3 regions of the Gordonia sp. ABKF26 genome follow, and region 1 is predicted to be linked to each of the others. Evidence: predicted binding sites of a transcription regulator. Region 1 holds the regulator's gene; each other region holds the start of a gene.
What was found. Region 1 encodes LexA, which represses DNA repair genes until DNA is damaged. Its sites were predicted from a motif close to CGAACANNTGTTCG; they were not measured.
Positions count from the first base shown of each region.

Region 2: a site for LexA is predicted at 1,857-1,870, ahead of AB4Z55_RS05360 (DUF222 domain-containing protein). Genes of this name have one in related genera too.
Region 3: a site for LexA is predicted at 1,403-1,416, ahead of AB4Z55_RS05595 (DUF222 domain-containing protein). Genes of this name have one in related genera too.

Region 1 is NZ_JBGCVZ010000003.1:3,567,267-3,570,520, forward strand. It holds gene nrdR (transcriptional regulator NrdR) at 1-209, opposite strand, end outside; gene AB4Z55_RS16465 (LysM peptidoglycan-binding domain-containing protein) at 309-848, opposite strand; gene lexA (transcriptional repressor LexA) at 1,091-1,795, shown strand; gene AB4Z55_RS16475 (phosphoenolpyruvate--protein phosphotransferase) at 1,773-3,254, opposite strand, start outside.
Region 2 is NZ_JBGCVZ010000003.1:1,053,926-1,057,179, forward strand. It holds gene AB4Z55_RS05355 (CHAT domain-containing protein) at 1-1,599, opposite strand, end outside; gene AB4Z55_RS05360 (DUF222 domain-containing protein) at 1,895-3,254, shown strand, end outside.
Region 3 is NZ_JBGCVZ010000003.1:1,104,541-1,107,794, forward strand. It holds gene AB4Z55_RS05585 (beta-mannosidase) at 1-1,022, opposite strand, end outside; tRNA gene AB4Z55_RS05590 (tRNA-Gly) at 1,121-1,194, opposite strand; gene AB4Z55_RS05595 (DUF222 domain-containing protein) at 1,447-2,946, shown strand; gene dcd (dCTP deaminase) at 2,968-3,254, shown strand, end outside.

The sequences.
Region 1 (3,254 bases):
GCACGACGCACACCGCGCATGACCTTCTCGCGACTGAACGGCTCGGTGACCCCGTTGCGTTTGACCACGGCGAGCACGGCGCTCTCCACCGTGGAGAATCGGCGCCCGCACTCCACACACGAGCGACGCCGTCGGATGGCCTGCCCTTCATCTGCGACACGCGAGTCGATGACCTTGGTGTCGTCGTTCTTGCAGAAGGGGCAGCGCATCGTGTCCTCACGCAGGTCGCGGGACGCTGGAACGCACCGAAACCGTGCGCCCGGCCGCTTCTCGGCCGGCCCCTGTGACATCGAGGATACCGCCCGGCCTCAGCGGTACCGGGGGGTGAGCAGGGGCTGACCCACCTGCAGCGCACTCGACGGCAGATCGTTCATCGCGACGATCTCGTCGATCACGATGTCGCGGGGCATCTCGGGCGCCACCCGGCCGGCGATCGTGCTGAGGGAATCCCCGGCGCGCACGTGGACGACCTCTGCGCTCACCGCGGCGGGCGTCATCGAGTCCGAATAGTTCTGACCGACGACACCGAACACCCACACGACGAACGCGAGGCCGACGCCGGCGAGGACCGCGACGGCGGTGCGGCGACGGCGACGGAACACCGCTGCATCCGGACCGACCGGCCCGCGGCCCCGGGCACCCACCGGGGAGCCGCAGTGCGTGCCGCCGACGCGTGGCGTCAGTGGCGACCCGCCCACCGGACGGTTGCCTGCCGGCCGGTTGTCGACGGGCCGAGAACCGTCGGACAGCGGGGTCCGGGTCCGGATACGGTCGGCGCGGTCGGTGCGCGCCCGGATGGTGTCGGGACGCTCGGTACGGACGGGAGCGACGAGAGTGGCGGTGCGCATGGTGCCCTCCGGGTGTTCGGTGCGGGATCTTCGGGTGTTCGGGTGTCTGGCGTTCGGTGTTCGAACTTCGATCAGATGTTCGATGCACTGATGTTCGAATTTGTAGCACGGCGCACCGACAAAGTCTCGCGACACATCGAACAAATGTTTGAGGTGCAGGTCGCACTCCGCTAGGCTCGGACGCGGCTGAACATCCCCACGGGCCATCTACCAGCACGTTCCGAAAACGAGAGGAACCGAACATGAGTGACACCGGCGATAGGCGCGGCCGAGCGCGGGGAGCCGACGACGAGGCCCCTATCGACGTCGCCGCCGCCGAGGCCTCACTCACCCCGCGCCAGCTCGGGGTCCTGGAAGTCATCCGCCGCTCGGTACGCGAGCGCGGTTACCCGCCGAGCATCCGCGAGATCGGCGACGAGGTCGGCCTGGCCTCGACATCGTCGGTCGCCCACCAGCTACGGACCCTCGAGCGCAAGGGTCTGCTCAAGAGGGATGCGAACCGGCCGCGTGCGGTCAACATCGCGCCGAGCGAATCGCCGTCGCCGGAGACCCCGTCGGCCGGCCGGCTGCCCGAGCCGACCTTCGTGCCGGTCCTCGGCCGGATCGCGGCCGGTGGCCCGATCCTGGCCGAGGAGGCGGTCGAGGACGTGTTCCCGCTTCCTCGCGAGCTGGTCGGCGAGGGCTCGCTCTTCTTGCTGCGCGTCGTGGGCGAGTCGATGATCGACGCCGCCATCTGCGACGGCGACTGGGTCGTCGTGCGGCAGCAGAACGTCGCCGACAACGGCGACATCGTCGCAGCGATGATCGACGGCGAGGCCACCGTGAAGACCTTCAAGCGTCAGGGCGCCAATGTGTGGCTGATGCCGCACAACGAGCTGTTCGATCCCATCCCGGGCAACGACGCCGTGATCCTCGGCAAGGTCGTCACCGTGATGCGGCGAGTCTGACCTCTCCCCCGACCGAACGGTCGAGCACCGCCGCGGCAGCTTCTCGCGCCGCGGCGGGGTCGGACGTGGCCAGCGCGGCGTCGGCGGCGGCGCGGCAGTCCTGGGCGGTCACCTCGCCGAGCCGAGCCCCCACCGCGGCGGCCGCGGTCGGCGCGCTGGACAGCGAGGTCACCCCGAGACCGACGAGCACGCAGGCGAGATTCGGATCGGCAGCCGCCTCACCGCACACCCCGACCGGCTTGCCCTGGCGGACACCCGCTGCGGCGACACCCGCGATCAGGCTGAGCACCGCAGGCTGCCACGGATCGGTCAATCCGGCGAGATCGGCCGACATCCGATCGGCCGCCATCGTGTACTGCGTCAGATCGTTGGTGCCGATCGACACGAAGTCCACCTCGGCGAGCACGGCCTCGGCCAGGATGGCGGCCGCGGGCACCTCGATCATGACCCCGGCGACCAGGCCCCGGCCGCGGACCTCCGCGGCGAAGGCGCGCGCCTCGGACGGCGAGGCGATCATCGGCGCCATGACCCACGGCGCGACGTCGGAACCCGACGCGGCGTGCGCGATCGCGTCGAGCTGGTGGGCTCGGATCTCGGGATGCGCCAGGGCGATTCGATCCCCACGGACACCGAGCGCGGGATTGGATTCGTCTGGGTGGGTCACGAACCTCAAGGGCTTGTCCGAGCCGGCGTCGAGGGTACGGATCACCACCTTCTGGCCGTCGAAGGCATCGAGTACCTCGCGGTAGATCGCCGCCTGCTCGTCGACCGATGGTTCGTCGGCGCGTTCGAGGAAGGCGAGTTCGGTGCGGAAGAGTCCGACGCCCTCGACCGGGTGCCCGGCGGCGGCCCGCGCCGACGATCCGTCGGCGACATTGGCGAGCACCGAGACGGCGATGCCGTCGGCGGTCTGCCCCGGACCCGTCCACCCGGCGACGAGCTCGGCGTGCCGACGATCCTCCTCGACTCGCGCCCGCGCCGTCTCCGCGTCCGGCTCCACCTCGACCCGGCCGGTCGTCCCATCGACGAGAACCGTTGTGCCGGGTCCGATCTCGGCGAGATCGGCCACGGCCACCACACACGGGATCCCCAGTTGCCGGGCGATGATCGCGGTGTGGCTGGTCGGCCCACCCAGCCGGGTGACGAGCGCGATCGTGGTCGTCGGGTCGAGACCGGCGGTGTCGGCGGGTGCGAGGTCGTCGGCGAGCAGCACCGAGGGCACCTGCGGTGTCGGCACGCCCGGTTCGGGTAGACCGAGCAGTTCGGCGAGCACGCGGTCGCGCACATCGTTCAGATCGGTGACCCGCTCGGCCATCAACCCGCCGAGTTTGGTGAACACCGCCGCGAACTGATCGGTCGCGGCGACGGCAGCGGCCTCGGCCGTGGCGCCCTTGGTGATGAGCGCGCTCGCGGCCCCGATCCACCCCCGGTCCTCGGCGAGTCCCGCGGTCGCCGCGAG
Region 2 (3,254 bases), 2.5 Mb from region 1:
ATCCCCAACGGGAGCTAATGCGAGCGCTATCTTTTCTGCAGCATTTGCTGCGGCCGTTGATCCTTGGACATTCTGCTCAACCAGCAGCCCAGAGCCCGCAATATTTGAAAACAATGCCGCCAGTTCAGAGCCGCTTAGCGAAGGAAAAGCGCGCCCAAAATAGGACCCATCGCGTAGGCATACCGCGTACGTCCCCATTGGACTGTGCGTGAGATGCACCCACGATAAAGAATCAGCAACACGCATATACGCATCGGGAGCGTCGTTCAGAGTCTTAGAAGATACCAGCCCGCGTGTCGCCTCAAGCAGTTCGAACGAGTCTTTCCACTCTTCGAGCCGCGCCAACTCACAAGCAATGAAGCGAAATTCAAGCGGATTTCTACCCAACAATCTCTCTACGTCGCGAGCAGACCACGTAGCTCGAAGCGTTCGAACACTCTGCCCAGAGCGTTTCAACAAGGCTCTGTATTGGCTGTCGCCGGACGGTGTGAGGCGATCTTGCCAGCTCATACATTTTACAGCCCAGGTGAGATACATCTCCATCTGGTTAGAAGACCACAAGGCGTCCATCGATTCGTACGGAAAACCTACCTTTTGGTGCGCCATCTGCTGGAGGACATATAGCTTGAGGTCCGCCTTAGTTCTTGATGCCGTAGTCGCGTCCAAATATTTTCTTGCCCGCTCAACGCAACCCCAAAACATAGGTATTCTGGCGATAGCATCCTGTACTACGGTCTCCCATTCTGGTACCCATTCGGGAAGTGAGTCCAGACCGAGCGCGACGGAATTTGATACCATCGCGGATACGTATTCCGATTTCGATAGGCCTCTCAGGTCTATGTCCTCGGCTTCAGGGATAGATCTTGTGTAGGCCGACTCGGTCGCCAAGTCAAGTTCGTGCGACAGCCATCTGGTTAGAGCCTCCAGCACGGCGTCGTGGTACAGCGACCGCGGTACCTTCTCTCTATTCTTGACGAATAGTTTGTTCGCCTTGTTGAGTTTGCGAAGGACATTTCGGTAGGCGACCGACTGTTCCGATTTCGGTAAGCGATGTACGAGTTGGGTCTCGATCACTGCCAAGTTCGTAAGACCATAGGCATAGTCGGTTGAGTTACGTGCCCGCATTCTCAGCGCCCGGCGTAGCGTATCAGCCGCAGATTCTTGCTGAGAAAGAGTGGCATTGTTCATTTCCGCGATTGCTAACGCGCCGTTGGTAAGTTGCATCGCCCCGAGGTTTTTCTCACCTCGAGCGAGGAATCTTTCGCCAAGATCGTACATCAACCGAGAGGCCCGAATGCGCGCTTCATCTCTATTTGGGAGAACTACCCAGTTTAACAACATCGCTAGACGTGCTTCACAGTCGTCTTCGTAGCCCAGATTGTTTGCTTTGGAAATCCCAGCCGCGTAACCGTAGAGTTCAGCCGCCTGGATCGCATCCGAGAGTGGGCATTCGCGGCGAGTTAGACGAACCGCTTCGTCATACCTTTCCTTGCCTAGCTCGTGGGCAGTTGCGCCCTCGGCATAGAGTATGTCGCCTGAGATTCGTCCCGTCGCGAAGGCGCTCTCAATCCGCGCGATCAGGTCGGACGTTGCGGTCATGCTCACAGGTTATACATGTCGAGCGAGCTTCAGGTGTAAGAGCACACGTTGGGGTACTCGAGGTCGACACACCCGGCTCTAAACTAGGGCCGACGCCGCGGATGCTCAAGCAGGACGGTTGCGTTCGGTAGCCGGCCGGAAGGAGACCAAGCCGCAGGATAGTCCGATTATCGGCGCCCTACCACACACCACCGACAAGACTCGCTCGGTAGCGAATTGCGAAAACCGTTGCACGACAGTTTGATAGACGCTACACTCGAACATGCATTCGTGAAATCGTCTCCGGGGGGTGACCATGCCTGACGACTCCGCTTCGCCGCAACCACGTGTCGTCGAGCTGGTGGCCGACCTGCACGCGATCCTCGACGAACTGCAGACCGTCGACTTGTCTCCGTGCACCGATGCCGAACTCACCGAGGTCGCAGCCGACACCGAACGCGCCATCGCGCGACTGACCTTTGCCGGTGACCGGCAAATCGATCAGGCCGAGGCCCGCGACCTCCCCCGCAAGACGGGCTGCCGCACGCTCATGCAGTTCATGACCCACCGGCTGCGGGTCTCCAACCCGGTGCGGCGTCGTAAGCAGATGGACGCCACCGCCACCCGCACCAGCCTCAGCGGCGAGGTCCTACCGCCCGAACACCCGTGCCTCGCCGAGGCTTTCGCCCAAGGAACGGTCGGCACCGCACACGTACACGCCGCACTCGACGTCCTCGACCGCATCCCAGGCACTATCGACCACGACATCAGAGTCGCCGCCGAGCGGCAGATGGCCGAGATCGCCATCGACCACACACCGGCCGACATCACCCAACTCGGCGCACGCCTAATCGCCCACCTCGATCCGGACGGCACCCTCACGGACGACACCGATCAGCAACGACGACGAGGCCTGTGGATCGGTCGGCAACGCGCCGATGGCACCGCGAAGATCTCGGGCACGCTGACTCCCACACTCGCCGCCCGGTTGACGATGATGTTCGCGGTATGGGGCAAGCCCGGACTCAACAACCCCGACGACCCCGCCTCACCCAGCGGACCCGCCGGCACCGCCGACCCCGACGCCCTCGCGCTCGCAGCCGATCGTGACGGCCGCACCCTCGCCCAGACGAATCACGACGCGCTCGACGCCGCACTCACCGCTGGCTTTTCAGACGGGATTCTCGGAACGTCGCACCGCGGCCTGCCCGCCCATCTGATCATCAAAGCCGATCTGGGCGACCTGATCCGCGAAGCCGGGCTCGCGACCACCGCCACCGGCACCCTGCTGCCCATCCCCGACCTGCTCGCGATGGCCGGCGACGTGCAACCGTGGTTGGCGATCTTCAAAGACGCCACCGCGGTGCCGCTGTACTTCGGTAGGGGCAAGCGTCTGGCCACCCGCGAACAACGCCTCGTTTCCTTCGCCCGCCCCGACGGTGAAGTGTGCTCGGCACCCGGATGCGATCAACCCGCCACCCAGGTCGAACTCCATCACGCCCACAAGGATTGGGCCAAGGGTGGTCTCACCGACATCGACGACCTCGCCCCGGCCTGCCCGCGGCACAACCGGATGGTCGGCGACCAGCCCGGCCAGTACACCACCCACATCGAACGGTCCGGACCCGACGAAGGCCGCTGCGTCTGGCGACTCAACGCCGAACCCGGCGCACCAC
Region 3 (3,254 bases), 2.5 Mb from region 1:
CGCGGGTCCGGGACGAACGCCCAGAACAGTGCGGTTGCCGTCCCGGCCGCCCGCTGACCGGCGACCTTGGTCCGGAAGTCGTCGACGCGGCCGGACCTCGAACCGCACGAACCGGCGAACTGGCCGATCTCGTTCACGGCGAGAGGTTTTCCGACTGCGCGCGCCTGTCGTAGACGTTCGGCCAGCCCGTTCCACTGATCCCCGGGGAGCGCGACGCCGTCCGCGCCGTAGTCGTGGTAGTCCAGGACATCCAGATACGGGGAGCCCGCGACGTACTGATAGTCGGGTCCGGCGGTGCCGCACTGGCCACCGCCGGTGAAGCCGGACCAGATCACCGCCCCGCCGTGCAGCCGGGTGACCATGGCACCTGCACTGCCGAAAAACGACCGCAGCACGCGCGCGGCGTCGACCGGGCACGACCGCTGTTGCCAGGCACACGTCTGATCGCCACAGACGGACGGTTCGGGTTCACCCACCAGCTCCCATCCGGCCAGCGCCGGGCTGGCCTTCCAGCGTCTCACTGCCGTCCGTACCCATTCCTCGAACGTGAGTCCGCCCGCTCCGGCGGCCGTTCGCCAGCCCGATCGGTACCAGTCGCGCTCCTTGAAAACTCCGCTCTCGCAGGCGCCGTCGGCGGCGGCCAGGACCGGTAGGACCATCTGGTCGTGCCGCGCCGCGGCGTCGAAGACGGCGTCCATCGGCCCGAAATCCAACTGCTGGGTGTACTTGTTCACCGCCAGTCGAGCGAACAGATTGAAGCGGGTGAGCGAATGCGGGGGTAGGGCAGCGAAATAGTCGTCGAGATCCACCATCGCTCCGCACCCGGCGTTCACCGACCAATCGGTGGCCAGCTGGTACGCGTCGAATCCGGATGGCCACCACTGGCGTCCGTCGAGGGTCAATCCGGTCGACGTGGCCTTCACCCGGTTGGGTGCCGCCTGTGCGGGCGGAGGCATCATCCAGCTCACGAGCAGGCCGATGCACAGCACCAGAATCGGAATTCTCACCGCGGGCAGATGCATGTGTGCGTCCTGGGATGACGAGGACCGACGATGGCGCCGGCCCGGTTCGTCTGATGATTGCACGCGGCGGCTCGGTTGTGGATCGCGCCCGAGAATGGTGGAGCCGATGACGGGAATCGAACCCGCGTATTCAGCTTGGGAAGCTGATGTTCTGCCATTGAACTACATCGGCGTGCGAGTGCTGGACTCGCGATCGACAGCCTAGCAAACCGGTGGCCGGGACGGTCGTCGGGACGCGCAGATGTCGCGGATCGTCGCGCTGGGCGCTACGAAGTACTACATCTGGCCGGCGATAAGACGGAGTCACCGGACTTGATTCGGTTGCAACACAGCACTACTCACAAACAGGGGTTGCGCGGAGGGCAGCTGAGCAGTAGTCTCGAACGTAGTTTCGAGTAAAGCCATGATGATGGGGGATGAAATCATGGCTTTTACCGAGCCATCTGCACCACAACCACTTCTGCTCGACCAGTACGAGCGCTTGCATGCGCTGCTGGATGAGATCGCCGAGACGTCGTCAACGGACTGCTCGGAGACCGAGCTACTCCAGGTCGCGATCCAGCACGAGCGCGCCGAACGGCGCATGCTGTCGGCGTTCGCCGACCACATCGTCGACATAGACGAGCGGTCGGCGTACCGGAAGATGGGCTGCCAGACCGTCTCCAACTTCCTGTGCCACGCGCTTAACCGGCGCGGCGAGGCGAACCGCCTGATGAACCGCGTCTGGGCACTGGGCAAGTTCCCGGACATGCAGGGGGTCCCGCTCGAACCCCGGTTCCCGGAGACCGCCAAAGGTGTTGCCGAGGGGGAGATCTCGGGACGGCATGTCGACGTCGTCATCGAGGTGATGCGCAAGATCCCCGCCGGTGTCGACACCGCCGACAAGGACGCCGCCGAAGCAACTCTCGCGCACTACGCACGCGAGTACGACCCGTCGTCACTCCGTGATCTCGGCGCCCGCATCTTGGCCCACCTCGACCCCGACGGCACCATCACCGACGATCGCGACCGCGCCCGCAACCGTGGCCTCAAACTCGGGCCGCAAGACGCCCAACTGATGTCTCGGCTGACCGCAACGCTCGACCCCGTGACGCGCGCCATGTTCGACGTCGTCTTGTCGGTGTGGGCCGCTCCCGGGATGAACAACCCCGCCGACCCCGAATCGCCCACGGGGAGCCCCGAAGCCGCGCACCCCGATGCCCTCGCCGCAGCGGCCGAGCGCGACGAACGGTCAGCCGACAAGCGGAACCACGACGCGTTGCGCGCCATGCTGCGCTTTGTGCTCGACGCCGGCGCGCTTGGGGGGTCGCACCACGGGCTGCCGCCACACCTTGTCGTCTCCATCACCGAGTCGGCCCTCCGCGACGCGGCCGGCGATCCGGCACGGACCGCGACGGGGACTCTGCTCCCCATCAAGGACGCCCTCGACCTGGCCGCCGACGCACAGCACCATCTCGCGGTGTTCCGCGACCACACCAGCGAGGTCCTCTACCTCGGACGGGCCAAGCGCTTCGCGTCGCGCGCGCAGCGCATCGCCGCGTTCGCCCGCGACGGCGGTTGCACCTTCCCCGGCTGCGCACGGCCGTCGTTCGACTGCGAAATCCACCACGTGGTCGAGTGGGAAGCCCACCACGGCTCCACCGACCTCGACACCCTCGCCACCGCCTGCGGACCACACAACCGCGCGGTCGGCGTCGGTGTGGACCAGTGGGCCACCACCATCGCCGCCGACGGTGTCGACGCCGGCCGCGCCGTCTGGCACCCGCCCCGCTCGCACCCGTCGTCGACGCCGCGGATCAACCACGCCCACCGCGCCGACGCCGTCCTCGACCGGATGCGCACCGACGCCCGGCAGCGCGGAACCGGGGCATCGGCGAGTGAGGGAACGCCGACCTCGACGGACACCGGCGCAGATCCTCCCTGACCATTCGATAACCTCGACACCGTGCTGCTCTCCGACCGCGACATCCGCGCCGAGATCGCTGACGGGCGCCTCGCCATCGATCCGTTCGATCCCGCCCTCGTCCAGCCCTCCAGCGTCGACGTCCGGCTCGACGGTCTGTTCCGGGTGTTCAACAACACCCGCTACACCCACATCGACCCCGCGCAGCGCCAAGACGAACTCACCTCGCTGGTCGAACCGGCCGACGGCGAGCCCTTTGTGCTGCACCCGGGCGAATTCGTGCTGGGGTCGACCCTCGAGGTGTGCTCACTGCCCGACGACCTCGCCGG